DNA from 2 places in the Limnobaculum xujianqingii genome. Region 2 is predicted to be linked to the other one. Evidence: predicted binding sites of a transcription regulator. Region 2 holds the regulator's gene; the other holds the start of a gene.
The links. The regulator LexA, encoded in region 2, represses DNA repair genes until DNA is damaged. The targets are predictions, from matches to a motif close to TNCTGTATGTACATACAGNA.
Positions count from the first base shown of each region.

Region 1: a site for LexA is predicted at 9,720-9,739, ahead of uvrB (excinuclease ABC subunit UvrB). Genes of this name have one in related genera too.

Region 1 is NZ_JABMLK010000002.1:1,010,507-1,027,412, reverse strand. It holds gene moaC (cyclic pyranopterin monophosphate synthase MoaC) at 1-105, opposite strand, end outside; gene moaB (molybdenum cofactor biosynthesis protein B) at 114-635, opposite strand; gene moaA (GTP 3',8-cyclase MoaA) at 686-1,669, opposite strand; molybdenum cofactor riboswitch at 1,658-1,795, opposite strand; gene yvcK (uridine diphosphate-N-acetylglucosamine-binding protein YvcK) at 2,081-2,992, shown strand; gene GOL65_RS18705 (outer membrane lipoprotein) at 3,054-3,527, opposite strand; gene GOL65_RS18700 (VF530 family protein) at 3,776-4,048, opposite strand; gene GOL65_RS18695 (hypothetical protein) at 4,256-6,904, shown strand; gene GOL65_RS18690 (CbrC family protein) at 7,027-7,572, opposite strand; gene uvrB (excinuclease ABC subunit UvrB) at 7,614-9,635, opposite strand; gene GOL65_RS18680 (pyridoxal phosphatase) at 10,507-11,331, shown strand; gene modC (molybdenum ABC transporter ATP-binding protein ModC) at 11,628-12,695, opposite strand; gene modB (molybdate ABC transporter permease subunit) at 12,695-13,384, opposite strand; gene modA (molybdate ABC transporter substrate-binding protein) at 13,381-14,154, opposite strand; gene GOL65_RS18660 (AcrZ family multidrug efflux pump-associated protein) at 14,372-14,515, opposite strand; gene modE (molybdenum-dependent transcriptional regulator) at 14,710-15,495, shown strand; gene GOL65_RS18650 (LysR family transcriptional regulator) at 15,596-16,489, opposite strand; partial or broken gene GOL65_RS18645 (nucleoside permease) at 16,672-16,906, opposite strand, start outside.
Region 2 is NZ_JABMLK010000002.1:1,472,521-1,489,426, forward strand. It holds lysine riboswitch at 1-146, opposite strand, end outside; gene GOL65_RS20800 (NAD(P)-dependent oxidoreductase) at 451-1,086, opposite strand; gene GOL65_RS20805 (LysR family transcriptional regulator) at 1,279-2,184, shown strand; gene pgi (glucose-6-phosphate isomerase) at 2,404-4,047, shown strand; gene psiE (phosphate-starvation-inducible protein PsiE) at 4,106-4,516, shown strand; gene ubiC (chorismate lyase) at 4,663-5,169, shown strand; gene ubiA (4-hydroxybenzoate octaprenyltransferase) at 5,182-6,042, shown strand; gene GOL65_RS20830 (tryptophan 7-halogenase) at 6,388-7,878, shown strand; gene plsB (glycerol-3-phosphate 1-O-acyltransferase PlsB) at 8,000-10,453, opposite strand; gene GOL65_RS20840 (diacylglycerol kinase) at 10,574-10,951, shown strand; gene lexA (transcriptional repressor LexA) at 11,040-11,651, shown strand; gene GOL65_RS20850 (hypothetical protein) at 11,780-12,334, opposite strand; gene zur (zinc uptake transcriptional repressor Zur) at 12,728-13,183, opposite strand; gene dusA (tRNA dihydrouridine(20/20a) synthase DusA) at 13,392-14,390, shown strand; gene GOL65_RS20865 (aldo/keto reductase) at 14,458-15,429, opposite strand; gene GOL65_RS20870 (MerR family transcriptional regulator) at 15,426-15,809, opposite strand; gene GOL65_RS20875 (YfbM family protein) at 15,958-16,449, opposite strand; gene GOL65_RS20880 (quinone oxidoreductase) at 16,503-16,906, opposite strand, start outside.

The DNA.
Region 1 (16,906 bases), 460 kb from region 2:
CTCAACAAATGCTTCAGCTCGGGCCTCTCTGACCGTTTCACTTTTTGCGGAAACATCCACCATGTGCGCTTCACCAGAAGCATTAATATGGGTTAATTGTGACATGTCGTGACTTATCTCTGTTTTTTGCTCAAGTGAGGTAAAAAGTTACACGGTCGATGGCAGGCATCCAACTGTTCGACAATGATGCGTTCCCATGCCATTTTGCAGGCATTAGTTGAACCAGGAACTGCAAAAATAATAGTTTGATTAGCAATACCGGCCAACGCGCGGGACTGAATAGTCGAAGTCCCAATGTCTTCATAAGACATCATTCGAAACAGCTCACCAAAGCCTTCAACTTCGCGATCAAACAGCGGTAGAATAGCTTCCGGAGTATTATCTCTGGTGGTAAAACCGGTGCCGCCGGTAATCACTACCGCCTGCACAGATTCATCGGCTATCCAGCCAGAAATTACTGCTCGAATTTGATAGATATTGTCTTTAATAATACGTTTATCAACCATCTGATGGCCGACCTGTTTGGCCGCTTCCACCAGATAATGACCAGAAGTATCCTCTGCTTCCCCACGGGAATCAGAAACGGTTAATACCGCAATGGATACTGGAATAAATTCGCTGGCTGCATGTCCCATGTAGGCTCCTTAAATCATAATGTCTGTTGATAACCCGATTTTGCGAGTTATCAACCGCCAATAAATGACAGGTTTTGCGTAATGCCGCTATTACCCTGATGCAGGAAGTGTGTCTGCTTTTTAGTTTGAAGTTTTTCCTGAATGCGATCTTTTAACGCTTCGAGCTGATTATCCTCTTCCAGCAGGTCGCGCAGTGAAATACCGTGCTCACCAAACAGGCAAAGGTGTAAATTACCTACCGCAGAAACCCGCAGGCGGTTACAGCTCAGACAGAAATCTTTTTCATAAGGCATGATCAGGCCGATTTCGCCCTGATAATCAGGATGGTTAAATACTTGTGCCGGACCATCGCTACGGCTGCGGATAGCTTGTTGCCAGCCTCTTTCCAGCAGTTGCTGACGGATCACTTCACCGGAAACATGATGTTTACGGAACAAGTCAGTTCCTTCTCCGGTTTCCATTAGTTCAATAAAACGTAGTTGAATTGGACGATGCTTAATCCAGTCGAGGAAAGTAGCCAGGCTGCGATCGTTCACATCACGCATCAACACAGTATTTACTTTGATTTTTTTGAATCCGGCAGCAAAACCGGCATCGATACCTTCCATCACCTGACGGAACTTGTCCTGACCGGTAATAGCGTGAAACTGACGCGCATCCAGACTATCGACGCTGACGTTCACCGAGGTTAAACCCGCATCTTTCCAGCTCTGAATATCTCTTGCCATCCGATAACCGTTGGTGGTTACCGCCAGTGTTTTAATAGCCGAATTTTCACGGATTGCTGCAACGATATCAACGAAATCGCGGCGTAATGTAGGTTCGCCACCGGTCAGACGGACTTTCTCCGTTCCGAGTTCAGCAAAGCCACGGCCAACGCGTTTAATTTCGTCAAGAGTAAGGAACCGCTTGTTTGAATTTGGTTTATAACCATCAGGCAAACAGTAGTTGCAACGAAAGTTGCAAACATCGGTAATAGATAAGCGCAAATAATAAAATTTGCGATCAAAAGCATCGGTCAATTGCGATACCATAAAACACCTTTCCAATATCGGGAGGCGCAGGCATTTCTACCATACACCCTGGTGACGTTAAGCCACGGCTGCAGCACCATATCATTGACTGACTTAGGTCGAAGCAGCTCAGAGTTTCATTTCATTGTATGCTCTAAATCGGTTGATGACTAACAACTGAGTGATTAACAGAGCAATATATAGATACTAATGCGTAATTTCACTTACTGCCAGAATTATAAATCGTTATGTAATTATTTATACAACGTTTATTCTTCAATTTATTTGCAAGCACCTTACTGAAAAACCCAATGATGCAGCTTGATATAGGTCAATGTTGACCCATGTCATGCAAAATCACGCAGATTTCGCCTTTTGTTTCAAAATCGGTTAACTTATGCCGCAAAAATAAGCTTCACAAAAAGGAATGTTATGCGTAATCGCACCTTAAGCGATCTGGAACATGTGGTGGCGCTTGGCGGAGGACATGGTTTAGGCCGGGTAATGTCGGCACTCTCTCCTTTAGGCTCTCGTCTTACCGGCATTGTGACCACTACCGATAACGGTGGCTCAACAGGACGCATCCGCAAATCAGAAGGCGGAATTGCCTGGGGCGATACTCGTAGCTGCCTTAATCAGCTCATTACTGAACCCAGCGTAGCCTCCACCATGTTTGAATACCGCTTTAGCGGCAACGGTGAGCTTGCAGGACATAATCTGGGTAATCTGATGCTTAAGGCGCTGGATAACCTTAGCGTTCGCCCTTTAGAAGCCATAAATCTGATTCGTAATTTGTTAAAAGTACGAGCCTATCTGATCCCCATGTCGGAGCATCCTGTAGATCTGGCTGCCGTCGATGTGGAAGGTAATGTGGTTTACGGCGAAGTGAATGTCGACAGTCTGAAACAGATGCCAGAACAACTGTTATTGGAACCTCATGTTCCGGCAACCCGCGAAGCCATCGAAGCCATTGATGAAGCAGAACTGATTTTAATCGGCCCCGGAAGCTTTATGACCAGTCTACTGCCGCCATTGTTACTCACTGAAATCGCTCAGGCGCTGCATCGTAGTAAAGCTAAGATTATTTATATTGGCAATCTGGCTAAAGAACTAAGCCCGGCCGCTGCGGCACTTCGCCTGAAAGATAAAATGGATATCATCGAGCAAGCCATCGGTGGACGAAAAATTGACGGTATAATTATTGGTCCGCACACCAGCCCGGAAGGCATTACCGATAAGGTCATTGTTCAACAGCCTCTGGAAGCGGAAGATATCCCATACCGTCACGATCGTGAAATGCTACATAAAGCGCTGGAAGCGGCACTGCAAAAATTCGGCAGATAACACAACATAAAAAAGCGCGAGGATTATTCATCTCTCGCACTTTTTTATTTCAATTATTCGATTATTTCTGAGTACGGGTATCTGCCACAACGCGAGTTGGTTTACCTTCAATGACCAGTACTTTTTGACCGTTAGACAACGGTTGATCCATGCCCTGAGCTACGGTAATCATGCCGTTGCTTTCGGTTTGAATTACATACTCAATTGCCTGTTGCTTAGAAGCACTGCTTTCCAGAGATGAACCCAGCATTCCCCCCAGTAAAGCACCGCCGATCGCTCCCAGCGCATTAGCCCGGAAACCGCCGCCAATAGCAGAGCCAGCCACACCACCGGCCGCTGAACCAACCAGCCCGCCAATACTGCTGTTACCTTCTACATCAACCACTCTTGAACTGACAATTACTCCCGCATAAGTGCGACTGGCCTGCCCTACTTGCTTATCATTGTATGAACTTGAAGAGATATTCGATGCGCACCCTGCCATGCTTAATACAATGCAAGCGACGCCCAGTGTTTTGATAAATGCTGATTTCATGTTGATTCTCCCTTTTAGACTTAATTGTCTGCTATCAATCCTGATACACCGACGTAGACATTCCTGTCAGGTGAATTAAATAAGTATAACAGTAAATTGTTATATCACCCTGAAAACCATATGGATTAGCAGGTTAAACGACAGGTGAATCAGATGTTTAGCTTATTGAGGGATTAGTGTCGTCGCAGGATCGATTAATTGCCAATCAGGAAGAGTTGTTGGTTTTGTAGACAGTAGCAAAAAACTTACTACTTCTCCCACTTCCCCCAAGGACTTTCCACCTCATCCCCTTTAGTTACCTGATTACTCAACTGGTGATGAATATACAGATCTTCCACCTGTTTACGTGCCCATGGGGTACGGCGTAAGAATTTCAGACTAGATTTAATACTGGGATCGTTTTTAAAACAGTTGATATTGACTTCACGAGCCAATGCTTCCCAACCGAATTTATCCACCAGAATCGTCAGCAGACGTTCGAGGGTTATGCCGTGGAGAGGATCTTTTGATTGATGTTGCATAATAAAATTAACGACCTGTGCTGACGACGAAGTTTAAGTATAACAAGCCGTTGGCCCAAGGTCACTTTATGCCTAAAGCTTAAATAATTAATAAGGTAAAAATAACCATAAGAAACTAGTAAAGCATCTTTGTACGCTATATGTTAAATACGATTATGAATCACGCAGTTAACTACAACGCTTTTGGCTTTTCAATGAGGCACAATTATGTTTCTCTCTCGTTCTTACCGATTAACTACTTTACTACTTAGTCTGTCTCTTGCTGTCGCGATTCCGGTTCAGGCCGCAAAAACAGCACCAGCACCCGACCTAAACACCAGCGCACAAACGGCGCCCTGGCCACACAACTATACCATCGACAAGATACCCGTCATTTTCTACCAGCCACAACTGGATAGTCTGGAAGGTAATACCTTGAAAGGCCGTCTGGCAATCTCGGTTAATAAGGGTTCTGTTACGGATAAAAATGGTAAAAAAAGAGCACAGTTAGACTATGGCGTAGTCTGGTTTTCAGCGCTGATTGATACCAATACGGCAGCCCGAACGGCGCAACTGCACGATATCAGCATTGATAAAGCCAATTTTCCAACCGCCCCGGATAAACAAAATGACTATCTGGCGTTAGTAAAAAAGGCGCTACCACAGAAAAACCTGATGGTTAATCTGGATCAGATCGAAGCTTCGCTGGCGATTAATCAGGCAGAGAATCAACAGGTCGGTATTGCAGTAGATAATAAACCACCACAGATTATTTTCTCGCTCACCCCTGCACTGTTAGTGCTGGTTGACGGTGAACCAGTTACCAAACCAACTTCCATTGAAAGTATCAGCCGGGTGATAAATACCCGCTCATTGCTGCTGGAAAAAGATAGCCGCTGGTATATCTATTTTGCTAATCATTGGATGTCTGCCGCTAAACTGGATGGCAACTGGCAACCGCTGACCACCATTCCCGATGGATTTCAGCAAGTGATGCAAGAAGCGGTTAAAGCTAAGGCAGTAGATGTAATGGATAAACTTGGCGATGTAATGAAAAAATCGTTAGCGGAAGGGAAATACCCCACTATTTATACCGCAACCACACCAACAGAATTAATTACGGTTGATGGCGATCCTCAATTTGCCCCGATTGAAAATACTGCCTTGATGTATGTAACCAATACCAGCGGCGATGTGTTTGTTGACTCAGCAACCAATAATGCCTGGTATGTTTTACTGTCTGGTCGTTGGTTTACGTCTGATTCCACTAAAGGCCCCTGGACCTATGTTCCGGGCGAAAAATTACCGGCGGATTTCGCTAAAATACCGTCGCTGAGTCCAAAAAGTGCGGTACTGGCGTCAATACCGGGAACCCCTGAAGCAAAAGAATCACTTATCGCTAATTCAATACCACAAACCGCCAGCGTTAATATTCAGCAGGCAAAACTTAATGTGAGCTATGACGGTGGTAAAGCACAGTTTAAATCAATTGATGGCACCACCCTTCACTACGCCGCCAATAGCGCCCTTCCAGTGATTGAAGTGAGCCCTAATCTGTTTTATGCAGTACAAAACGGTATTTGGTTTACGGCTACTTCATCTACCGGACCTTGGTCTGTAGCGCTGTCGGTTCCGGCGATAATTTATACCATCCCTGCCTCATCACCCATTCACTATGTCACCTATGTTCATGTATATGGTCACACAACCAGCATAGTGTATGTTGGTTATACCCCTGGTTATTACGGTACTGTAGTCAGTAATAACGTGGTGGTTTATGGAACTGGTTATCCCTGCAATGCCTGGGTTGGTAACGTTTGGTACGGCTGCCCTGCCACCTATGGTTATAATGCTGCTTTTGGTTATGACCCCTACGTTGGCTGGTCCGTTGGCTTTATTGCCGGGTGGGCATGGGCATCCGCCTGGTATGGTCCATCATGGGGACCATGGTATGACTGGGATGGCCCTACGCCATGGTATGACGGCCCTTCTGTTGCCATCAGTAATGTATATGGCCGTTGGGGAAATACTGTTGCACAAGGCGTTCGTACCGACTGGTCCAATCCGTGGACCGGAAACTATGGCACTGGCGTCAGAGGCAGTTTTTACAATCAGGCTACTGGCACTCATGGCTATGGTTACGCTGCCCGCAATATCAATGATTACACCGGAATTAAATCAGGGGTTGCTGGCAACGTGCGTTATAACCCACAAACTGGCAGAGCTGTTGCCTCTCATGGCGCAGCTATCGCCAACCCGGATACCGGAAATGCCATTGGCGCCAACAATAGAACCAGCGTCAATACGCGTACAGGCCGCGTAACTGACAATGCTCATGTGGCCACCCGTACCGATCAGGGAGCGACTTCCGCTCGCGCGTTTAACAGTCAGGGGATTGCCGGTAATGCTCATGGTTCGGGCTATGTGCATTATGATGCCAGCACGGGTCAAATTACTCATGGTGGACACGTCAATACTGATAATGGCTTCTACGCAGGTAAAGATGGTCATGTTTATCGCTATGATAAGGGTCAGGGTTGGCAGCAGGTTCAGTCTAATGGTCAGCTTAAACAAGTCACACCGCCATCAAATGCCGGGGTAGATCGCGACCAATTGGCCCGTACCCGAGCTAATCAACGTACAGAAGATCGCAGTTACTCCTCTTCTGCTGATATTAACCGGAGTAACATCCAACAAAACCGACAAAATCGTATTCAGACACGTCAGAATAGTAATCAAAACTTTGACGGCAGTCGTTTAGGTAGCGGGCAATTCCAGGGTGGAGGAAACCGCATGGAGAATATGCACCAGTTCGATCGAGGCAACCTGTCTCATGGGTTTCAGGGACGGGTTGGTGGATTCCGACATTTTAGATAACATCATCGTGCATAAAGGCGGCCAACTGGCCGCCTTTATTGATAATCAGACTAAGTTAGCATCACACACATTAAAATTCTGGTATGTCCGGATACAATCACTAATTATTCATTTCAAAATTTTTAGTCGCAGTCCTGATAACCGCCTAACTCGCCACATTTGGTACACCGGAATAGATAGGCCGTCGGTGAGCCATCTTTATCTAACGCGGAGAAAAAGTTATCCCATTCAGGGCCATCAGGCAATCCGGTAGAGTCTTGAATTGCAGTAATCGCTTGAGTACCAAACGCCTTCAGCTCTTTTTGACCAACTCGTCCGATAAACTGTGCTGCATCGCCACAATGAGTCCACCACTGTTCTTGCTGCCAGCCAGAAAAACCTGGCGTACGGTATGCGACCTCTTCTACTGCCTCATCAGGAATATCATCCCAATCACCATAACCACCAATACCACTTTCATCGGTGAAGCTGACATCTAATGTCTTATGTGCGGAACCGTCACTGATGCACCAGGGACACAGACATTCATCATATTCTTCAATGGCATAAACCGGGCCGGTATAAATATAACCTCGAGCCTGACCACAGCAGATGCATTCAACATCAGATTGAACAATGCTGCCGGTCTCAAGAGGATCCGGATGATATTTAAACATTGGAAACGACATTACTTCTCCTTAATCGCTTACACGGACCGACCAATCAATGATTACGATATCGCTATAAACTGCTCCCGCAGCTTCTGTAACTGATCCCGTAACTGAGCCGCATCTTCAAACTCAAGATTCTGCGCATGCTGATACATTTTGCCTTCCAGTTCGCGAATCTTTTTATCCAATGCCTGCGGTGTCAGTGCTGTGTAATCAGCCTCTGGCTCTGCCGCTTTCTTCTTACCCCGGCCTTTAGCATGTTTCAGCGTACCTAATCCCTGACCCAGCTCCAGAATATCCTCAATCGATTTATTCAATCCTTGTGGAACAATTCCGTTAGCCTCATTATAGGCTATCTGCCGCGCTCTGCGACGTTCGGTTTCATCAATGGCCTTCGCCATCGAGTTAGTCACTCTATCGCCGTAGAGAATCGCTTTGCCGTTTAGATTACGCGCCGCACGACCAATAGTCTGAATCAGTGAACGTTCAGAACGCAGGAACCCTTCTTTATCTGCATCTAAAATCGCCACTAATGAAACTTCTGGCATATCCAGACCTTCCCGCAACAGGTTGATCCCTACCAGTACATCAAACTCACCTAATCGCAGGTCGCGAATAATCTCCACCCGCTCAACAGTATCAATATCCGAGTGCAGATAGCGTACCCGCTCTCCATGCTCTTCCAGATATTCGGTTAAATCTTCTGCCATCCGTTTGGTAAGCGTAGTGACCAACACCCGCTCGTTCTTCTCCACCCGAATACGAATTTCAGACAGTAAGTCATCCACCTGAGTAGTAACAGGACGTACTTCAATGAGTGGATCCAATAACCCCGTAGGACGTACTACCTGATCGATAACTTCACTACCGGATTTTTCCAGCTCATAATTTCCGGGTGTAGCAGACACATAAATGGTTTGCGGAGCTAATTGTTCAAATTCTTCAAATCGCAGCGGACGGTTGTCTAATGCAGAAGGCAAACGGAAGCCATATTCCACCAGCGTCTCTTTACGCGCCCGGTCACCTCGATACATACCGCCTAGCTGAGGCACGGTTACGTGAGATTCATCAATCACCAGCAAGCCATCCGCCGGTAGGTAATCAAACAGAGTTGGAGGTGGTGCACCTTCTCCACGCCCCGATAGATAGCGTGAATAGTTTTCGATGCCGGAGCAATAGCCCAGCTCATTCATCATCTCTATATCAAACTGGGTTCGTTGACTCAGACGCTGCTCTTCCACCAACTTGTCATTTGCCAGTAGTACCCGGCGGCGATCTGCCAGTTCAACTTTAATACCTTCAATAGCTTCCAGTATGCGTTCCCGCGGCGTGACATAGTGAGTTTTAGGATAGATAGTGAAACGGGGAACCACCTGCTGAACCTGACCAGTCAACGGGTCAAAAACCGACAGACGCTCCACTTCATCATCAAACAATTCGATACGCAGAGCGTACTCGTCCGACTCCGCCGGGAAGATATCAATTACTTCACCGCGCACCCGAAAAGTACTGCGCTGAAAGACCTGATCGTTTCGGGTGTATTGCAATTCCGCCAGACGTTGCAAAATCGAACGCTGATCGATAATCATGCCGCGCGTCAGGTGCAACATCATTTTCAGATAGGCGTCCGGATCGCCCAAACCATAGATAGCAGATACCGAAGCTACCAGAACCACATCCCGCCGCTCCAACAAAGCTTTGGTGGCCGACAGCCGCATCTGCTCAATATGTTCGTTTATCGATGCGTCTTTTTCAATAAAGGTATCCGAGCTGGGAACATAAGCTTCCGGCTGATAATAATCATAATAAGAGACGAAATACTCCACCGCATTCTCAGGAAAAAAGGCTTTCATCTCCCCATATAACTGAGCCGCCAGCGTCTTATTCGGCGCCAGTATCATGGTAGGTCTTTCTAATTCGGCAATCACGTTAGCAATAGTGAATGTTTTACCCGAGCCAGTTACCCCAAGCAGCGTTTGGTGAGCTAATCCATCCTCTAACCCTTCAGTCAACCGCCTGATAGCCTCGGGTTGATCGCCTGCGGGTTGGAAAGCGGAGTTTAGTTTGAATGTTTTACTCATGATTCACGCTACCTGAAAATAAAGTTCGATGAAGATCGCAATTTCTATTATGTGGAGCTGGACAGTATTTTACCACTTCCATTATACTGTATATTAAACCAGTAAAAAACCTAATTTGAGTAACTGTTTAATTTTAAAACAACTATTGCTCCAATAGCGCGGGTATATCGATAAGGGCTAATAGTCAAGTTATAGAAATGTAATTTATCCCCAAGAACGTGTTGACATTTCTCAAATCAGCGCATTTTTTCAGTCATATCCACTGAACCATTTGCCGTCCAATATTGGCCTATTGATTTTAGCTAACTTAATGATAAAAATAACATTTCCACTGGCGTCGAGAATGCAAACAAAAACTGGAAAAGCCGCATCAGGGCTGGGATGAGATGATTTTTCTAACGGTAATACACAAGGTTATCCACAGGAATGGTGGATAAGTAAAATTTTCCTACTAATACTGCTGCATTGCGTCCGGTGCCTTTTTCAGAAACTCAGTTAAAAACATCTCTTCTAAAAATTTTTTTATCCTGTTTACCAGAGATTTATTCTTAAAAATAATTGAAAAAAAATTTTACAGACGCGCTTTTAGCTAATATTTTCACCAGCTATATTCTTCTTTCTGTTCAGAATAAAGATCTCTGTTATTTACCCTAAACTTTCGTCTTATCACTCTAAAAGTCGCGATCGCGCCCTGTTCTGAATCACTACGCAAATTACCCACCGGTTAGAGTACCCAAGTTTAGTTACAGAAATGTTACATCCCATCCATAAAAATAGAGTCAGCAATAAACTTTGATAATCTGTTGGTTTTATGCTCGAATTGAGGTTTCCGCTCCCTCCCATCACGTTAACAGCAGACAATATAGCCGCCATGAAATATCAGATTATTGCTCTCGACCTCGACGGTACTTTACTCAACTCACACAAGCAGATTTTACAAGAATCTCTCGATACTCTGGCCCTTGCCCGTCAACAAGGCATTAAAGTGGTTATCGTTACCGGACGCCATCACGTTGCTATCCATCCCTTCTATCAGGCACTGCAATTGGATACGCCCGCTATTTGCTGTAACGGTACCTATACCTATCACTATCAAAAACAACAGGTACTATCCGGAACGCCGCTGACAAAATCTCAGGCAACCCGTGTGGCTCAATTACTGCGTAATCATCCAATTCAAAGCCTGATGTACATTGATAACGCCATGACTTTTGAACAGAAAGATGACAGCATCGATCGCTGGTACGCCTGGGCCGCTCGCCTGCCGGAGAACCAACGCCCCAACATGCTCCATGTGGATAAATTCGAAACGGCGATCGACCAGGCAAATAACGTATGGAAGTTCGCCACCTCCAGCGATGACGAAGATGCTCTTAACCACTTCAGTAACCTGGTAGAAAAAGAGCTGGGACTCGCCTGTGAACGCTCATGGCATAACCAGATAGATCTGGCTCAACAAGGCAACAGTAAAGGCAACAGACTGCGTGAGTGGGTCGAATCTCAGGGAATCAGCATGAATAACGTCATTGCCTTCGGCGATAACCTGAACGACGTCAGCATGCTATCTCAGGCAGGATTAGGCGTCGCCATGGGTAACAGCAGCGACGAAGTAAAAATGCACGCCAATCTGGTAGCCGGAGAAAACGACACCCCAACCATCGCAAATATCATCCGCGAACGTGTTTTGCAGCAGTAAATAGAATAATGCATCATGAAAATGCCTCCCAATTGGAGGCATTATTAATCGATGACAATATCTGGCGGCTTAACATGTATGCTTAAAAATAGTCAATCGCCGGGAGGGGCTGCCGTGGGGGTCGACTTGGCGTAAGCCAACGAAGTGCCCGTAGGCAGACCAGGCCCGGGGCACTCTGTAGCTAAGTACAAATTGTCTTCCGACCGTACTCTCAGCCCATTTAAGCACCTTATTTTTACGGTCGGAACGTACACAGGCGATGATTTATTAGATTAGACCTATTAAAAATGGCCTCATCACCATGCCTCACGACTAATCGACACCGCCTTAACCAACGCAAACAACGACTGCCCCACACTGATATTCAACTCATCCCGAGCCCAGGGTGTAATTCTGGCCCAAATGGCATGCTGCCCTACCGACAGTTTCACATCTATGCGCTCGTCTGAGGAATAAATTTCTATCACCTCAGCAGCCAACACGTTGCGGATACTGCTATCCTGCGGTTTAGTTAATGCTAAAGAGACATCCGCCGCATTAATACGAATACGTAATCTTTGCCCCTGTGCTACATCTACCCGATTAACCCACAGGCACTGTTCTCCTAACGCCAACGCACTCATCGAATATTTATCATGCTGTTCCAACAAAGTCACATTCAGTACGCTGCTCTGCTCATCCTGCTGTAGCCATGGCGTCATGGCATCACTGGCCCATACGCTCTCCAGTTCCCCGGAGGCTCTGACTTTGCCACTATCCAGCACTATCACCTGTTCCGCCAGACGCAGAATCTCTTCCATACTGTGGGTCACATACAGAATGGGAATATTCACATCTTTAGCCAGCCGTTCCAGATAAGGGATCAGTTCCCGCTTACGTGGTACATCCAGCGAAGCCAGAGGCTCATCCATCAATAACAATTCAGGAGCGGTCAATAGAGCACGACCAATAGCAACTCGCTGTTTTTCGCCGCCGGATAAGGTCACAGGAAAACGTTTAAGCAGATGACCAATACCCAACAGTTCAACAATATCATCAAACTGGTGTTGCATTTGTGGTTGCATACCGTACTGTAAATTACCTTTGGTGCTGTAATGAGGGAACAGACGTGCATCCTGAAACACATAACCAATACGGCGCTTTGCTGGCGGCAAATAAATTCCACGGGAACAATCTACCAGCACCCTGTCGTTCAAAATAATTTCGCCGCTGTCAGGACGCGTTAACCCACTTACTGCATTAATTAGTGAAGTTTTACCTGCGCCGGACAGACCAAAAATTGCGGTAATACCATCGCCAGGAACTTCAACCGAGATATCCATCTCCAGAGCCCCCAGCCGCTGTTTAAAATTGAGCTTTAACATCAGCCTTTCAGCCTCCGTTGACTCCAGCGTGCCAGCCATTCAGACATCAGCAACGATATTAACGACAGCAAAATAGCGATAATACACAGGCGAGCCGCATCCCCTTCCGCACCAGGCGTTTCAATCAGAGTATACATCGCCAAAGGGATGGTTCGGGTTTCACCGGGGATATTAGAGACAAAGGTAATAGTAGCGCCAAACTCCCCCAACGAGCGGGCAAAGGCCAGCACTACCCCAGCCAACAGACCGGGAAAAGCCAAAGGTAAGGTTACGGTAAACAACACTCGCCAGAAACCGGCCCCCAGCGTTCTGGCGGCTTGTTCCAGCTTGGTATCAACCGCTTCAAGCGCCAGACGAATTGCCCTGACCATTAAAGGAAAAGCAATAACCGCAGAAGCAAAGGCCGCTCCACGCCAGCTAAAAGTAAAGCTAAAACCAAACCACTGATATAGCCATTCACCAATAATGCCTCTGCGACCAAAGCCGATTAACAGTAAATAGCCAATAACTACTGGAGGTAGCACCAGTGGAAGATGAATAATGCTGTCCAGTAATGCTTTGCCCGGAAACTGACAGCGAGCCAGAATCCAGGCAACAAAAATACCGACAGGTAAACTGAAAGCCACTGCCACTCCAGCCACCTTAAGGCTGAGTAGCAGGGCTTCTAACTCATATTGAGATAACATCATTTAATACGTGGACTGAACCCATATTTTTCAAATACTGCAGTAGCTTCCGGTGTAGACAGATACTTAGCAAATTCCTGTACGGCTGGAGTTGAATGGTCTTTTACTGTCGCCATTGGATATTCTACCGGTAAATGACTGTCATCCGGAAAAATACCAACCATTTTTACCTTTTTACTGGCTACCGCATCTGAACCATACACAATTCCCAACGGAGCCTCAGCACGCTCAACCAATGCCAGTGCAGCACGTACGTTGTTTGCACGAGCCATTTTTGGTGATAGTTGATCCCAAACGCCAAGGAAAGTTAATGCCTGTTTAGTATAGATACCTGCCGGAACGTGGTCCGGATCGCCGACTGCCAGACGCCCATCTTTCAGTAAAGATGACCAGTCAGTGACTTTATTCACATTGACATGTTTTAACGGGCTATCGAGTGGAGCCACCAGAACCAGATCGTTACCCAGCAAGGTTACGCGAGTTTTATCGTCCATCAGTTTCTTTTCAACTACGTAATCCATCCACTGTTGGTCAGCAGAGATGAACATATCTGCCGGAGCACCCTGTTCAATTTGACGGGCCAGCGTTGAAGAAGAAGCAAAGGAGGAAGTAACCTCTACACCGCTTTTTTTCTTATAATCTGTTGCGATTTCTTCCAGTGCGTTAGTTAACGATGCAGCAGCAAATACGGTAATTTTTTCCGCTGCTGATGCAGTTTGTAGCAGAGTAGCAGCTAACAATCCAACCAGAGTGAGTTTCAGTTTGTTCTTCATTTCAGCCTCGTTATTTTATTGTCAATAATATCAGGCAATATTGCCCTTCGATATATACTGAGAAATATAACGTTTTCCCGTTTACTTGTCATTGACTGATGTTTGATTTATGAAAGAACTACCGAAAAGAGGTATCGCAGCAACAAAAAACACCGGCCTGCATTTATTGCAGGCCGGTGCCATATGATATTCAGATTTACACTAACGCCAACAGGAATTAGTTATTGCGGGTTTTGCTCGGACCAAGTTTTGAGATAAAGTTAAACACTTCACCCAGACCGTAAATTAACCCCAAAATAATTGCCATCACCACGGGAACCATACAGGCGGCAAATACCAGACTTTTTAATAATTCAAACATAAGTTCCTCATTTAACTATCCATGCTGACGCATGTTCGCAATGGTTTTATTACCAATGTTATTAATCAATATAACACAGAGTTTATCAGCTATCTGCTGATAATTTTCATCTATCTGTGCTGCCTGACAATTTGGCAGAATGATAAAAATGAAGGACAATGGCTTATGCCTTTACCAAACGGACACTATTCGCGATGAATGCTGAAATCTTACTTACTCTGAAATTGCAAGGCCATCTGTTCGCTGACCCTCGTCGTATCGCTTTGCTAAAACAAATCGAACATACCGGTTCAATCAGTCAGGGTGCCAAACTGGCAGAGATCAGCTATAAAAGCGCCTGGGATGCAGTCAATGAGATGAATAAGTTGACCGACAATCTGTTAGTAGAACGTGCTACCGGCGGTAAAGGTGGTGGCGGAGCCCATTTGACTCCTTACGGTAAACGTCTGCTTCAATTGTATGATTTGCTGGAAAAAATACAGCAAAAAGCATTTGATGTATTACAGGATGACTCCATGCCGCTGGACAGCCTGTTAGCTGCCATCGCCCGTTTTTCGCTACAAACCAGCGCCCGTAATCAATTCTTTGGCACCATTCTCGATCGGCAACCAACCAATAAGCCAGACTGTGTTACTTTGCTAATGAACGATGGCAAAACCGAGATTCATGCCTCCCTGACTCAACAAAGCATAAAACGACTGCAACTTACCGAGGGAAAAGAAGTATTAGCACTGATAAAAGCGCCGCTGATTGATTTACACCAGCAACCGCCTGCAGCCAGTGATAACTGTCTGCGTAGTACGGTAACCTCAGTGAATACCAGCGAACACCGCTGTGAAGTATTACTACAGTTAGATGGGGGAGAAACCCTCTGCTCTACCATTTCTAACCAGCAGGCAAAGACATTATCTGTTCAGACGGGACAAGTGTTATGGGCAACCTTTAGCGCCGAAAGCGTCATTATTGCTACATTATGCTAAATCGGCAGAATAGGTTTTAGTCAATCAACTCAGGTGCCAATTACCCCACTAACTCCAGAGGATTCAAATTGGCACCCATATTACTCAATAATGGAAGGTATTACGCCGAAACGACCTTTAGCTCATCAATTAGCCTTAGGGTTGTCGGAGTGATTTGTGACTCATCATAAACCACATACAAATCAGCAGGAATTCGCTCCTCCAGTGGTCGAAAAATCACCCCCGGCCAGTTCATTTGGGCATAACTGTCCGCTATCATGGTAATTCCCAATCCCATACTGATTAATGCCAGCACCGTTTGTGGCTCAACCGCCTCTCGCACAATATAGGGAGAAAAACCTGCGTTATTACATACTTTTTGTAAAAATGACCAGTCCGAATGCACCGCAGGTAACGTTACAAAAGCTTCATTTCTTAACTCATGCAGAGGAATAGAGTCATATCTGGCCAAACGATGTTCGCTCGGTAAAGCCACCAGAAAAGAGGCTTCTTGTAATCTCAGGCTGGTTAATCCTTGAGGTGGTATAGAAACCATCCGCCAGATACCGGCATCAATTTCGTGGCGTTCTAACATAGCCATTTGTATACCGGGGGATTTTTCACGAAAGATAATATCAACGGTAGGATTGGCTTTAATAAAATTATGCAGAATCGGTCTTAATCGCCCCCACAGCGCGGTTCCAACAATGCCCAGTTCTATGCGCCCTCTTTCTCCGCGACCTATTTGCTCAACTCTGGCTAGTGCCTGATTGGTCGCCGCCAGCAGGTTACGCGTTTCTTCCATCAGTACCTTTCCCGCATGGGTCAAAGCAACACTGCGGGAATGGCGAATAAACAGCATGGTTCCTAACTGAGCTTCCAGCTCCTTTATATGAATACTGAGCGGCGGCTGCGACATATTCAGGCGCACCGCCGCTTTGCCAAAATGAAGTTCTTCCGCTACCGCTAAAAAATAGCGCAATAGCTTCAGGTCAGTACGATAAACGCGTTCAATTGAATCCACACCGACTCCTGTCCTGGGTATTTATTATAGTTAGTTTATGTTACCGCCAGTCAGAACCTCACCATGACAAATTAACCATCAATAGCCATTTTGAGAGATAACGGACTGTTTATCGTCCAGCGTGGCCAGTAAGCTCGCCAACAGACTGGAAGCACCAAAGCGGAAGTTTGAGCCAGTTTTTCTGGTTGATGCTTGTACTGGAAGGTAAAGAAGAAGACTACTGCCAGCAGAACCGCATAGGCAGCAAATACCAACCAGATGGTTTGCCAGTCTTTAACCCCATCAACCGAGAAGTAATCCACAGCTTTACCACTCAGAATGGCACCAACATAAGCACCAACGCCATTAACCATGGTCATAAACAGCCCTTGTGCACTGGCTCTGATATCCGAGCTGACTTCCTGTTCA
Region 2 (16,906 bases):
GTGACAACCCAAGGGATTCAGCCCTTGTGGTCGACAGCTCTCTTGCCCGGTTTGAGCGCTGCCTCGGCGTCGTATCCCCTGGAGTGTTTTCACTGGATTCCGGATCCTCAAACACTTTACCTGAACGACGCGCCTCTTCTGGCTTGTGTACAGGATACACAAGTAGGCTTTAAGAAATAGCGGGTTATGAGGTCAGTGTCAATGGTGTTTATGTGTTTGTTTTTTATTTCTTTAACAGGGGAGCCGAGGTTTGCGTGGTTTTGCTTTTATACAGAAGGGGAATACATTACAGGAAACTCATTTTTCGATATTAGACGCTAAGTTTTAGTCTATTTTTATAATAATTATTTTTTAACCAATAAATTAACATGATGACAAACTGTGGTGAAAGTGAGCCGATATCAATTCGTTATCGGCTCATCAGAGAGCTGGCCATATTCGACCATGGTTTTATTTTTCGACGACGGTAAAACGTTGACGAATATGCTTACCTTGTTCAATCTCATCCAGCATAGCAATGGCATAGTCCGCATAACTAATGGTGCTTTCTCCGGCACTATTAACCATTAAGCGGTCGTTACCGACATTATAGCTGCCAGTACGTTTGCCATCGGCAACAAACATGGCTGATGGGCTTATATAAGTCCAGTTGATATCATTGGCTTTCTTCAACGCCTGGAACGCTTCTGCCATGTTGCTGGCGGTTGCTTTGTAAGCGTCAGGAAAGTCCGGGGAATCAAGCAGGCGCTGTGTGAGTTGCTCATCAAGATATAAACTGCTGGCACCGCCGACCACTAACAGCCGGGTATTTGGGCTGTCAGAGAGAATTTTTCTCAAATGAACCAGCGAGCTTTGATGCAGGTCTTCATGGCCTGGTGAAGCATTGAATGCATCCACTACCGCGTCAAAAGGTTCTAAATCGGCGGCGGTCAGATCAAAAATATCCTTTTCCAGTACTGCGACTGATTTATCACTTATTTTTCCCGCATTACGAACAATGGCAGTAACCTGATGTTTTCTGCTCAGCGCTTCTGCCATGATTTTTTGTCCGGCTTTACCACTGGCACCAATAATTGCAATTTTCATTATTTATTCTCCTGTCCGATTGGGGAACACACGACCGTGATGAATTAATATTTCTGGCATCGATTGCATGAGTGTCACATGTTCAATAATTTTTTCATTTTCAATATTGCACAGGTAGAAACTTTAATCCCTTTCCATTGTTTTAAAAATAGAGTATTTAATGACAGACTGTTGCAAAAATTGAGCAAATAAATGGATCGATTAACCGCTATGCAGGTGTTTGTTGAATCGGCGGAGCGCGGAAGCCTGACCGCTGCGGCTGAACGACTGGGGTTATCCCGGGCGAAGGCTTCCCGCTATCTGGCTGAACTGGAACGTTGGCTGGGGGTACGTTTGTTACACCGTTCGACCCGTAGCCTTAGTTTGACATCCGCCGGAGAGTTGGCGCTGATTGATTGCCGCCAGATGTTACAAATTCAGGAAAAAATGCTGGCGACTCGCCATGATCACTCTTCAGTGCCCAAAGGGACCTTACGCATTACCTGTAGTCAATCTTTTAGCCAGTCTTATCTGGCTAATCTGATAGCTGAGTACTCTTTACGTTATCCTCAGGTGAGTATTGATATTCAACTACTGGATCGTACGGTGAATCTGGTGGATGAACGTATTGATTTAGCTATCCGTATTACCAATACGCTGGAACAAGGGATAATTGCTCGTCCACTGGCAACTTGCCATTCCGTAACCTGTGCTTCACCGTATTATCTGGATAAAATGGGACGCCCTCAGAGGCCTGAGGATTTATCCCGACATGTTTGTTTGACTCATGCCAAATTTAGTACTCATACCTGGATTTATCGTTCACTGGAAGAGAACAGCGAACTGATTAAAATTCCGGTAAAAGGGCGCATCAGTGCTAATGAGGTTTTGGCCCTGAAAGATGCCGCTACTGCGGGGGTTGGTATTACACTGTTACCTGCCTATTTAGTCAGAAATGAGTTGGCCAGCGGGCAGCTTGAGGCCATTCTGACGGAGTATGAAATAGAGCCAATGACCATTTATGCCATTTATACTTCACGTAACCATATGTCAGCAGCGTTACGCACTTTGTTAAACTTTTTGGATGAACGGTTTAAGTCAGATAGCTTTTGGAAATAATTGCCGATAGTAATAATAGGTATACGATCGGTATTTATGCCTATAATTTAGAGAGTAAATATTTTGCTGAATCCTGTCAGCTATGGTAATAAAAAGTATCTGATTAATGAGAGATGATAATTATCTTAGCTACATTAGCTTTGTGACATTCATTAACTACAGGCTGACAGGGTATAAACACCTAATCTTTGTCTTGATTTCATGTATAAGGGCCCAATGATGAAAAGTATTAATCCGACGGAAACGGCAGCGTGGCAGGCACTTGAAAAACATTTTGATGAGATGAAAAAGGTCACTATTAGTGATCTGTTTGCTCAGGACAAGCAGCGTTTTGAACACTTTTCAGCGACATTTGATAATCAAATGTTGGTTGATTACTCCAAAAACCGTATTACAGATAAAACATTAGAGCTTCTGCGTAATCTGGCAAAAGAGTCCGATCTCTCTGGCGCGATAAAATCGATGTTCAGCGGTGAAAAAATTAACCGGACTGAGGATCGCGCAGTACTGCATGTTGCATTACGCAATCGTTCTAATACGCCAATTCTGGTTGACGGTAAAGATGTGATGCCGGAAGTGAATGCGGTACTGGCTAAAATGAAGTCTTTCTGTACGCGTATCATTAGCGGTGAATGGAAAGGTTTTACCGGTAAAGCGATTACTGATGTAGTGAATATTGGTATTGGTGGTTCAGATTTAGGCCCTTATATGGTGACAGAGGCGTTACGTCCTTATAAAAATCACCTGAATATGCATTTTGTCTCTAACGTTGATGCGACTCATATTGCGGAAACCATTAAAACGTTAAATCCTGAAACTACACTGTTTTTGATTGCTTCTAAAACTTTCACCACTCAAGAGACAATGACGAATGCCCATACGGCTCGTGACTGGTTCCTGAGCGCAGGAAAGCCGACTGATGTGGCTAAGCACTTTGCGGCGCTTTCTACTAATGCTAAAGCGGTAGCTGAGTTTGGTATTGATACTGCCAATATGTTTGAGTTTTGGGACTGGGTAGGTGGCCGCTATTCGCTGTGGTCTGCTATTGGTTTGTCGATTGCCCTTTCTGTTGGCTTTGATAATTTTGAGAAATTACTCGGCGGCGCACATGCTATGGATCGCCATTTTGCTGATATGCCAGTGGAGAAGAATCTGCCGGTAACATTAGCTCTGATTGGCCTATGGTATAACAACTTCTATGGTGCTGAAACAGAGGCTATCCTGCCTTATGACCAATATATGCACCGTTTTGCCGCCTATTTCCAACAGGGAAATATGGAATCTAACGGTAAATATGTTGACCGTAATGGTAACGCGGTTAGCTATCAAACTGGCCCTGTCATTTGGGGAGAGCCGGGTACCAATGGACAGCATGCTTTCTATCAGTTGATTCATCAGGGCACTAAAATGATCCCATGTGATTTTATTGCACCTGCTCAAAGTCATAATCCATTAGGCGATCATCATTCCAAACTGTTGTCTAACTTCTTTGCTCAGACAGAAGCGCTGGCTTTTGGCAAAGGTGCCGAAGAAGTACGTGCTGAGTTTATTAAAGCGGGTCAAAAATCAGAAGATTTTGAACAGATCGTTCCTTTTAAAGTGTTTGAAGGCAACCGCCCAACCAACTCCATTTTACTGAAAGAGATTACTCCTTATAGCCTGGGAGCGCTGATTGCTCTGTATGAACACAAGATTTTCACTCAGGGCGTTATCATGAATATCTTTAGTTTTGATCAGTGGGGTGTTGAACTGGGTAAACAGCTTGCTAACCGTATTCTGCCAGAGTTGGCCGACGGTCAGGCGGTGTCCAGCCACGACTCTTCCACCAATGGATTAATTAACACCTTTAAGCAGTGGCGTTAATTCATCAGAGTAAAATGGGCAGGGGTAACCCTGCCCAATGGTTAAAACAGGGGGGAGCATGCTGGAGAATATTAAACGTGCAACACTGGTAGGGCGTGTACTGCAAACGGTTCTGAATTTTGGTCTGCTGTTGTTGGCGATAATCCTGATAGTGTTTCTTGGTAAAGAGACCTATGCCCTGATTCAGGTGCTATTTGTTAATTCAGCTCAATCATCCAGCTACTTATTGATTGAAGGCATTGTTATCTATTTCCTCTACTTTGAGTTTATTGCCTTGATTATTAAGTATTTCCAGTCAGGCTATCATTTTCCTCTGCGTTACTTTATCTACATTGGTATTACGGCCATCATTCGCTTAATTATTGTTGACCATAAAGATCCAATGGATACCCTCATTTATTCCGGAGCCATTCTGGTTTTAGTCGTGGCGCTGTATTTAGCGAATACCGATCGACTAAAGCGTGAGTAGAAATTCAACAGTTTTATTGACGTAATGTTAAGAAATAGTTCCAGGAATGAAACCTTCACTGTTTGCAGAGCGCTATTTTACGTTACAATGACACCCGGTTCTTATGGCCTGTTAGTTATCAGGCCTTACTATTTTAGGGTGTTACGATGACGAATGAAACGCTATTGATACCAAATTGGAAAACTCGAGATTGGTATTCGGCGCAAAACAATTCGTTAAGTAAACCGGTTGCTGACTGGTTATTGGAAGAGGATTCAATGACCCGTCGTTGTGAACGTTATTGCCATAAAGTGACGGTTCAACCCCTGTTTGAAGGATATGTTTCTGCCGCTTCACTAGGAAAAGAGCAGTCGGAATTACCTGTAGATAAACGCTACTGGGTACGTGAAGTCTTTCTGTTTGGTGATACTATTCCATGGATATGGGCTCGTACTGTGGTTCCGGAAAAGACACTCAGTGGCCCTGAGCAACAGCTAATTAAGCTGGGGGATACTCCACTTGGGCGTTATCTGTTTAGTCAGGCAGCTCTTGAGCGAGATTATATTCAGGTATCTTTGCAGGATAGCTTATGGGGGCGACGTTCCCGTTTGCGCCTGTCGGGTAAACCTCTGCTCTTGACGGAGATTTTTCTACCGTCATCACCGTTATATTAATTGGGGGAAAATGTGACTGAAGGCAAATGGCTGGCTTACTGCCGTTTGATGCGTATCAATAAACCCATCGGGGCCCTGTTGTTACTTTGGCCTACGCTTTGGGCACTCTGGCTTGCAGGGAAGGAAACGCCGAACGTTTATATTCTGCTTATCTTTATCATCGGCGTATTTCTGATGCGAGCGGCTGGATGCGTGATTAATGATTTTGCCGATCGTCATTTTGACGGACATGTTGAACGTACTCGTAATCGTCCGTTACCAAGCGGAGCAGTGACAGAGAAAGAGAGTAAAGTGCTGTTTTTGTCGCTGGTGACCATCTCTTTCTTATTAGTTTTAACGCTCAACCGGTTGACGATTCTACTTTCTGTTGCTGCAGTGATCCTCGCATGGATCTATCCCTTTATGAAACGGTTTACCCATTTACCTCAGGTTATTTTGGGTATGGCATTTGGCTGGTCAATACCGATGGCTTATGCTGCCGTTAGTGATGCATTACCGCTTAGTTGCTGGTTGTTATTATTAGCCAATATATTCTGGACTGTTGCATATGATACGCAATATGCCATGGTTGATCGTAATGATGATTTAAAAATCGGAATTAAATCAACCGCTATTCTTTTTGGTCGCCATGACAAACTGATTATTGGCTTACTACAATTAGGTACGGTACTAATATTATGCCTGATAGGCTATTTAAATAATCTAAGTTCTCTTTTTTACTGGTCTTTATTATTAGCCAGTGCATTATTCGTTTATCAACAAAACCTTATTTATCAAAGAGAAAGAGATAAGTGTTTTCGGGCGTTTATGAATAACAATTGTGTTGGATTTGTTATTTTTCTTGGTTTCTTGATGAGTATCTCCTTATCTTAACTGAAAAAAAATTGATTTAAGATATATATCTACTTATGAAACGCTGTTAGCATTCGAGTCGGTGTTAACAGTGGGTTCAGGGATGAACGATATAATTTAATCAGTACCTGTCTATATTCCCTTCTAAAATTACCCCGTTAGCAGACGGAGAAAATATCGTTTATGTTTTCTTTTTGCTATTTATGCATTTGCAATTCAAATAAGTTGGTTTTTAATTACCAAACGTTGCTCTAATTGTTTGTTTTTTGCAATGAATAGCCTGAAAACTGATAGTTATTAGCCGGGTTTTTTAAGCATTAAACTCGTTGTAACAGTGATATCAACATAAAATGGAAGAGGTTGCTGATGTTAAATTTGAGAACGCCAAAGCGCATCGTTATTCTCGGTGGCGGAACAGCAGGATGGTTTGCCGCACTGACATTACGTCGTATTTTTAGTGCTAATGTGGAAGTTCGGGTTATTGAATCCAGCCAGATTGGCATTGTGGGTGTAGGTGAAGGCGGATTGCTGAATATTTATGACGCTCTGCAACGTAACCAGATCGACATAAAAGAATTTATGGCAGAAACCGATGCTACTTTTAAGTGGGGCTTCAGCTATGAAGGTTGGCGTACGGGTAAAGCTGACGACAAGTTCTACCATCTGTTTACTTCTGCCCGAGGTGAAGGTGCACAATGGGTTGAAGGTGGTTTCCTGCCGTATTACTCTGCATTAATTAATCAGGGCGTACCGCTAGAGTCATGGATTCGCGGTTACCAGTTGATTAAAAATAATGCTTCAATGGAAGAAGCGATTAAGGCTGTAGACGAAGATCGTACTGACCTGGTGACCTCTTTCCACTTTGACAGCTACAAAATTGCCAAGTACATGAAAAAAGTGGCACTGTCTCGTGGTGTGGTACATGAAGATGTGCTGGTTAAAGATTTCGTTCGTAATGAAGAAGGGTTGGTTACTAAACTAATTACTGAGAAAGGTGAAGTTGAGCTCGACTTCCTGATTGACTCCAGCGGCCTGACCCGTCAGGTAATGGCGAAGATGCCTGGTGCTCGTTGGCAGACGTTTAAAGACTATCTGTTGATGGATAGCGCTATTCCATTCTATATGCCTCATCCGAATAAAAACCCAATGCTAATTACTCGTGCAATCACGATGGATGCGGGTTGGATGTGGCAGATTCCCCTGTCTACTCGTGTTGGTGCTGGTTATGTATTCAGTAGCAAACATAAGAGCGAAGCCGATGCCATTGATGAGATTCAGAAGTATCTCGGATTTGAAATTGAACCTCATAAAACCATTCGTTTTGATCCAGGCTGCTATGAGCAAGTGTGGATTAAGAACGTTATGTCTCTGGGCCTCTCTTCCGGCTTCGTTGAGCCGCTGGAAGCAACCTCAATTGGTCAGATGATCGAACAGCTACGTAACTTTGAGCGCGTGCTGGTATCGAGTCAGGGCATCATCTCTGAAAACAGTATTCGTGAATATAACGAAGCGAACCTGGCGTCATGGCACGGAATTCGTGACTTCCTGCGTATGCACTATGACTGTACTCGTAACGACACTCCACTGTGGCAAGAAGTGAATAAATCGCCAATGACAGAGCGTTATGCTGAGTTCAGAAAATGTATTAAAGAACGTACTCCTCATATGATTGACGTAGAAAACTACGCTATCAACGGTTGGGGCGGTATTTTCCATCCGGTTAACTGGATGTCGGTTGCGGTTCCTTTAGGGCTGGTACCGGTAAGTGCAGCAGGTATGGACTTACTGTGGCTGTCTAAAGATAAGCAGCAAAAAGCGCTGGATTTCGTGCAGAGAGTTAAAGAGAAGGGCTGGTAATATTCTCTTTTTAATCATCAATAATAAAAGCCTGCTGGTTAGCAGGCTTTTTTGTGGTTGTTACCCAGAAGTTCAGTAGGTATGAGACCAGCTTTTTCATTGAAGGCTGGTTATTTACCCGTTACTCTGTTGGCGTTTCGCTTTCCGCCGATGTGACAGTAACACTTTCAATCGTCAGTTTTACTTCCGGTGTCATCAGGCGGGTCAGCATGTCATACATAGCCTGCATATTTTCCGGAACTGCATCACCCACATCATTGATATATCCCGCGGTACGCAGTGTTGCTACCAGCGTAGAGAATACTGCTTTATCAAAGAATTCTGGCGCATTGATACCGTGTAAGACGGAGAGACGTTGAGCCAGCAAACGGCTCTCTTTCTCCAGCATTCCACGATTAATACTTGGGTTGTTACGCAGCAATGAAAGCGTAATGGTATAGCGCTGTAATGTTTCCCGAACGCCGGCAGCCAGTAACTGTAGCGTACGAATACGGGAAGGTGTTAATGCCAGTAAACCCTCAGCCTGTTGGCGAATCAGATTCTGACGTTCCAATTCATCAATCAGCGTCTCAATTACCGCGGGTACCTCTTCTTCGCTGTAGTGCATAAACAGTTCTTCACGCAGCAGTGGATAAATCAGTGAAACCTGCTCAATAATCTGCTGACGAGAGATACCATCGTGATGCATCACAATACTGGCAATAAGCGACGGCAGAACCAGCATATGGTGGATGTTATTACGGTAGTAAGTCATCAGAACTGCTTGTTCACGCGCTAATATGATGATCTCACCGGCGTTATCCTTCTCTACCTCAAACTTACTCATTTTCAGCGCATGTTCCAGCATTTGCTCTGGTGTACTGGATGGAACCGTTGCGTCTTTGGCATAAGGTACATTGCGCAGTAGTTGGATATAACAATCAAGTTGTTCAAGCAGTTGCTCACGGGTTAAAGCCCGTTGGCGAGAAGCTAATAACGCGGTACAGCACAGGTTCATGGCGTTAGCTGCTGCTGCGTTATTAATATTAATCATCAAGTTACTGGCAATTTGATTAACGGTCGGCGTTAACCAATTTGGTCTTGGCGTTTCTATCGGATCGATAGATTCTCTCCAGTTTGGTACGTTCTGATTCAGGTAGGTCATTAATGGAATAGGTTCACCAAAGTTCACATAGCCTAACCCTAAATTACGCAATTTACGCATGGTGCGAACTACCTGCCAGAGGTTCTCTTTCTCTTTGGTTGCTCCACGTAGTTCGTTGGCGTAAGTACCCACTTCCATTACGTGTTCATAACCGATATACACTGGCACAACAGTGATTGGGCGATTACCGCCGCGTAACATTGCCTGAATGGTCATAGACAGCGTGCCGGTTTTTGGTTCCAGCAATCGACCGGTACGTGAGCGTCCGCCCTCAACAAAGTATTCAACGGAATAACCACGGCTGAATAATTCACCCAGATATTCACGAAACACGGTAGAGTAGAGCTTGTTGCCTTTAAACGTACGACGAATAAAGAACGCTCCCAGCCGACGGAAAATAGGACCCGCTGGCCAGAAGTTAAGGTTGATACCGGCAGCAATGTGCGGTGGTACTAACCCCTGATGATAAAGCACATAAGAGAGCAGCAGATAGTCCATATGGCTACGGTGGCTTGGCGCATAGACAATACCATGACCATCCTGAGCTAACTGACGCACTCGCTCGGCGTTATGAACATGAATACCCTGATAGAGTCGGTTCCATGTCCAACTGAGTACCCGGTCAGTTACTCGTAGTGTTTCATAGTTAAAGTTGGCTGCAATCTCTTCCATCATATCGACAGCGTTCTGTTTTGCTTTCGTCAGCGATATCTTCTTGGATGCAGCTTCTTCCTCAACCGCTTTTTCAATGGCTTTTGAGGTTAGTAATTTATTAAACAGATCCTGACGCATCGGTAACTTTGGTCCGGTTGCGGCAAGGCGCTGTCTGGCAAAGTGCATGCGGGCAACGCGAGCCAGTTTTTGAGCAATGGTCTTATCGGTGCCGTGCTCATCTGCCATATAGCGTAGTGAAACGGTTTGGGAAAAGCGTACAAAGCTGTCGCGGCCTAACCACATCACGACAAAAAATTTCTGGATACCGTTAAACAGTCGAAGGCGAGGAGCCTCATGGCTCTCATGACCCTCGCGGCCAGGAGAACGGCCAAACATCACCGAGACTGGAACCATCTGGATATCCAGATCGGGGTGATTGCGGTGCAGGTCCAGATAATCGTGGAATAGCTTTATCGACTCTTCTTTAGGGGCGTAATAGCTGAATACTCGCGGTCCTTCATGAATAAAAACATAGCGGGGTAGTAGCTGACCATCAATCTCATAAGGTTCTAATGGATCGGGTAATTCCTGAGCCAGACACTGTGCTCGTAGGGTTAACAGGTCTGCTTTTGAGTTATAGGGCAGGACATATAGTATTGGACGTGTGGTATCCAATCCCAATTCAGCGATGGGGTCAGAAGGAATACACTTGCTACGAACCAGCATTTTTATTGGTATATTCAATAGCTTATAGTAAAGTTTACGCCAACCAGACATAAATGTTTCGAGCCTCATATAGATAACGAGTCGCCAGAATACCAGAACTCGGCGCGATCTGTGATGATGTGATGAATGATAATTGCTAAAATTGAGTAGAATTTTCTTGAGGGATTGTGAATGAACCAGGTGACAGGACTTACTCGTATCATTAAAGCAGCGGGATATTCGTGGGGGGGCCTACGGGCTGCCTGGAAAAATGAAGCTGCTTTTCGTCAGGAAATTGTGCTGCTGGTGGTCGCCATTATTCTGGCCTGCTGGCTGGATGTCTCCATCATTGAACGAATCTTACTGATTGGTTCTGTAGTGTTGATTGTGGCTTTTGAAATTATTAATAGTGCGATTGAAGCCGTCGTTGATCGTATTGGTACCGAACGCCATGAACTCTCAGGGCGGGCGAAGGATATGGGATCTGCTGCGGTACTGATTATGATATTACTGGCGTTGTTTGTCTGGGTTTCCGTACTTTGGAGTCATTTTTCTCGATATATCTCGTAAATATGAAGTATGAAGGTTTTCATCTGGCGAATACCTGTATATACTCACAGCATAACTGTATAAAAAAACAGGGTAAGGGAATCGAGAAATGAAAGCACTAACCGCCAGACAGCAACAAATTTATGACCTGATTCGTGACCATATCAATCAGTCAGGGATGCCGCCGACTCGTGCAGAGATTGCCCAAACCTTAGGGTTTAAGTCACCCAATGCGGCGGAAGAACACTTAAAAGCTTTAGCCCGTAAAGGGGTCATCGAGATTATTAATGGGGCATCCAGAGGGATCCGTCTGCTACTGGAAACGGAAGATGCAGGTCTCCCGTTAATTGGTCGGGTTGCCGCAGGTGAGCCTTTACTGGCTCAGGAACATGTAGAAAGCCACTATCAGATCGACCCGGCGCTGTTTAAGCCACACGCCGACTTTTTACTGCGTGTTAGCGGTATGTCAATGAAAGATATTGGTATTATGGATGGCGATCTGCTTGCTGTGCATAAAACTCAGGATGTACGTAATGGTCAAGTCGTCGTTGCCCGTATTGATGATGAAGTTACGGTTAAGCGTCTGAAAAAACAGGGTAACGTAGTTGAGCTACTTCCTGAAAATGAAGAGTTTTCACCAATAGTGGTTGATTTACGTGAGCAGAGTTTGACCATTGAAGGGCTTGCCGTTGGTGTTATTCGTAACGGCGACTGGATGTAATTAAATTCAAAAATCAGATATCGGCTGATGTGAAAACGAATAACGGATATAGCAGAAAATCAAAAAGCGCCTTAGGGCGCTTTTTTAATGGCAATGACTGAAGAATATTTATCAGGCTTAATAATTTATTACGCACCGGATGGGGCACTTTTTGCTACTAAAATATTATTCATCAATTGGTGCCGGTGCTGCTGGAGCTTATTAATGCTGGAATGACTGGTAAGCAAAATAGTATAAATTTTGTTCTGATAGTTCATAAACACAAAGATACCGGCAACGTCCTGCTCTCCATCTTTGGTGCTGACTTCTAATTGCTCAGTATCAATATCGCCATAGGTTTCTGTACGGCGGGTAATATCAACTGCCTGAAATTTAAAACTATCAGCGATGGAATCCACTTCATCTTTGAGTTGAATGCCTTCATCAAGGGTTTGTGTTGAAATGCGCCCTAGCAAATTAGGGTCATCCAAATTTTTTAGCAGCCAGATAGAGGATAAATCGGTTTCAATAAACTGCCAGCGCTCAGGCAATTGGCCAGGAAGTCCGGTGACTTCACGCCAGTTTTGAGCTGCAATTTGCTGTTCACCGTCAGTCGTCAATGTTATGGGCGTCATTGTTTCTCTGGCTGAAGCACTGACCAGTGTTCCTGCGACAGCAAAAAGCGCCCATATAAACTGCTTCATCTTGTTTTCCCTGGAAAATAACCAACAATATATAGCTATATCATTAAGATGTGTTATGGATAACATAATTATAATTACGCTGCTAATATATACTCTATTTGCAAGGAAAATAAAATAGAAAATATAATTAAGATGAGTGAATAACAAAGTGTGTTATTTATTATTATTAATGTATGTCTTATTCAACGTTGAAAGAATGTTAATATATATTAATTGTTTTTAAAAACATGTTGTTATGTTGATTTGATTTGTGGGTTTTTATGAATTTAGTATGTGAGTATAAAGAATATTTATTCATTTATTCTTATCTGTAAGTGTAGCTTTATATAGCTTGCTCTATTAGCAAGGTAAATCAATCACAGTTATCCTTCAATTTCTTAAAATATATTACTTTTATTCTGCTTTATTCGCACATTGTGAACAAATGCCATGGGTTTCGAGTACGCTATGTTGAATGGTGAAATGGCTTTTCTCTGCCAGTTCTTTAAGTAGTTGATCGATCCCTTCTGCGTGATGCTCAGTGACTAATCCACAGTTATCACAAATGAACAGGGCGGAAGTGTGTAATGGCTCGCCTACATGGTGACAAACGACATAGCTATTGGTGGATTCGATTTTATGAATAAAACCCTGTTCAAGTAAAAAATCGAGGGCGCGATAGACCGTTGGAGGTTTGGCCTGGGGTTCAGAGATACGCAGTAAATCCAATAAGTCATAGGCACTAATGGCATTCTTCTGTTCCGCCATTAAGCGTAACGCCAGACGTCGCTGGGGAGTTAAGCGAACTGCTCGCTGATCGCACAGCTTCTGGGCTTTTGTCAGCATAGACTCAATATTGATTGATTTCATTGTTATCTCTGTTATTCACAATCCTGTTAATGATTCTATCATGCTTAATAAAGAACGCCGAGAGCATATCCCTGACCGGGCAATTAGGGGAAGGCGGTAACGACAATAGCCTTTTCTATGGTAAAATGCCGTTAATTATCCCGCCGAACTTTACGCTGGTATCGCGTTCGTCGATCAAGAAAACTATCTGGTAGCCGTTAATCTTTTTATGAATTCTGATAAATCAACACAATACCCTATGCAGCGCTTTTCCGTTGCTCCTATGCTTGACTGGACCGATCGCCATTGCCGCTATTTTCACCGGTTACTTAGCGGGCAAACTCTGCTGTATACCGAGATGGTCACTACTGGTGCCATTCTGTTTGGTAAGGGCGATTATCTTGCATACAGCCAGCAAGAGCAGCCGGTTGCGTTGCAGTTGGGAGGAAGTGAACCTCAGGCGCTGGCTGAATGCGCTAAACGTGCGGAAGCATTAGGCTATAACGAGATTAATCTGAACGCGGGCTGTCCTTCCGATCGGGTACAAAACGGGCGCTTTGGTGCTTGCCTGATGGCGGAACCTGAGCTGGTGGCAGAATGTGTTAGCGCAATGAAACAGGCGGTTTCCATACCGGTAACGGTAAAAACCCGGATTGGTATTGATGATTCAGATAATTATGAGTTTTTGCAGCGTTTTATCACTATTGTTTCAGAGCAGAGTGGCTGTGATAATTTCACGCTTCATGCGCGTAAGGCCTGGCTATCGGGTTTAAGCCCAAAAGAAAACCGGGAAATACCGCCACTGGATTACTCTCGAGTCTATTTAGTTAAACAAGAGTTTCCTCATCTGACCATAGCCATTAACGGTGGTATTAAAACGTTGGAAGAAGCTAAAGAGCATCTGCAACATGTTGATGGCGTGATGATGGGGCGTGAAGCCTATCAAAACCCGGGCATACTGGCGCAGGTTGATAGTGAAATCTTTGGTATTGAGCGAGAGCTTCCTCAGGCCACAGATGTGGTCGAGGCGATGTATCCCTACATTGAGCAAGAGCTGTCTAAAGGCACTTACCTGGGACATATTACTCGTCATATGTTGGGGCTGTTTCAGGGAATTCCCGGCGCGCGTCAGTTCCGTCGTCATTTAAGTGAGAATGCCCATAAAGCCGGAGCGGATGTTGAAGTATTGCGGCAGGCGCTGGCGATGGTAACCGGAAAATCCAGTTAATCCTGTGAAGAATAGTAAAAAGGCAGCCCTTATCGGGCTGCCTTTTTAGTTTCAATCACCGAACGATTTACTCGTGACCCGCCAGATTTCTTGGCCGGTATGGTGCTTCCAGTATAGCTACTTCTTCATCGCTTAACGTTAATGACAGTGCAGCAACCGCATCGTCCAGATGATGCGGCTTGGATGCCCCAATAATTGGTGAGGTCACCACTTTACGATGTCTCACCCAGGCTAGTGCCACCTGCGCAGGAGGCACTCCACGGGCGGTAGCCACCTGTTCCACTGCGTTAACGATGGCGTCTTCTTCTGCCTGATGGTTATACCAATTATGTGCTGGCGTATCGGTGGTGGCCCGGATAGTTTGATTCTTTCTGGATCCGGTTAATACTCCGCGAGCCAGTGGAGACCAGGGGGTAACGGCAATCCCCATCTCTTCGCAAAGCGGTAACATTTCACGCTCTTCTTCGCGATAAATCAGGTTGTAATGATTCTGCATTGAGACAAATTTTGCCAGCCCATGCTGCTCTTGCAGGGATAACATGCGCATAAACTGCCAGGCGTGCATTGATGATGCGCCGATGTATCTGGCTTTTCCGGAGCGTACTACGGTATCCAGCGCTTCAATGGTTTCTTCAATTGAAGTTTCAGGGTCGAAGCGATGAATGATATACAGATCGAGGTAATCGGTTCCCAGACGCTTCAGTGAGGCATCAATACTTTTCAAAATATGCTTACGGGACAGCCCACGATCGTTAGGGTTATCACTCATTGGATTAAACACTTTGCTGGCGATGACCACGTCGTCACGTGGAACTATTTTCAGCAATGTTTTACCTAAAACCTCTTCGCTGGCACCACGGGAATACATATCTGCAGTGTCAAAAAAGTTGATGCCAAGATCCAGCGCCTTTTTGATAAAAGGACGAGTGCCATTTTCATCCAGTACCCATTCCCGCCATTCCGGGCTGCCATAGGTCATACAGCCCAGACAGATAGGGGAGACTTTAATACCTGTGGAACCAAAGCGGACGTATTTCATTTGGGATCTCCTGTTGTATCAGTAATCGTGTGACTGTTGTTGCAGTAACCATCAATTTTTTTATCAATCACCAGCAGACAGCTTTGTAATTCAGCTAGTCGGTGCCTAACCTGTTGGCGATGTTGCTCCAGTAACTGTCGGCGTAGATCGGCAGTGCTCTCACCTTGAGTTACCAGTTCTGCATACAGTTGCATATCGCGCAAAGGCATTCCTGTGGTCCTCAATTTGCTGAGGAACTCAAGGCGGTCCAGCACTCGTTGGTCGTAATCTCTTTGCCCACTGCTATCCCGATAAACTACCGGCAACAAGCCGATGCGTTCGTAATAGCGAAGCGTATGGGGAGATAAGCCAGTCTTTTTTGCCAGTGTGCCAATTTTCATATAACACGCCTTTTGCGGGTGAGTGGGATAACCTTAAAGGTTAGAGTGCACTCTAAGTCAAGCGGAATCATTTTTTTGTGAGCTATTTTTCGAAAGGAAAAATGAGAAGAGGGGTACGGCATATTTTTGCACCGTACCCGGATACAACTTAGTAAATACTTACAACGACATGCATATTATTATCCAGACAGCGCTGGTAAAAATTTATCAGTTCCGTTAATGCCTGTTCTAATTCAGCATACAGTGAATCTTTGGGCTCTGAAGTCCAGATGTCAGGATAGATCTCAGCCTCACTTAATTGCTGAGGATCAAAGCGGGATTTCAAGCCGACCAAATCGAGTTGTTTCAGCGCGGCAATGACTGGGGGGAGTTCGTTATTTCCGATGGCGGCAATAAAGTTCTCTTCATCCAGGATATGAATACCAACTATGGCATCGCTTAACGGGTCATCTTCCAGAGGTTCACTGGCGGAGCTGCCGGTCAGTATGAAATGCAGACCATCCCACATTTTTCCGATATCCAGCGTGTCGTTGTGCTCTTCCAGCTCTTCCAGTTCATCAACCAGATCGACTTCATCGAGATCTATCAGGTGGTTCAGACCATCTTCATCAATGGCCATATAGCAGGCTTGTATTCCCATTATGGATATCCGTTCGTTAGTCAGTATGATTGTGCCTTGTTATTTTTGAACTATCAGGGTATCAGCAGGCTGGAGCCTGAAGTTAGCCGACTTTCTAATGCCTGATGAGCCCGTACAGCATCTTTAAGCGGGAACTGTTGCGTTGATGCGACATCCACATTGATAGCGCCGCTGGCAATCATAGAAAACAGTTCGTTGGCTGCATGTTGTAATAGTTGCTTGGTAGTAATGTAGTTACCCAGTGATGGTCGGGTAACATACAGTCCGCCTTTTTGATTAAGAATGCCTAAATCCACGCCGGTAACCGGACCTGAAGCATTACCAAAACTCACCATCAACCCATGTGGGCGCAAGCAGTCCAGTGAAGCAAGCCAGGTTGATTTACCCACTGAGTCATAGACAACGTTCACTTTCTCACTGTTGGTCAGTTCTGATACGCGTTTGGCAATATCCTCTT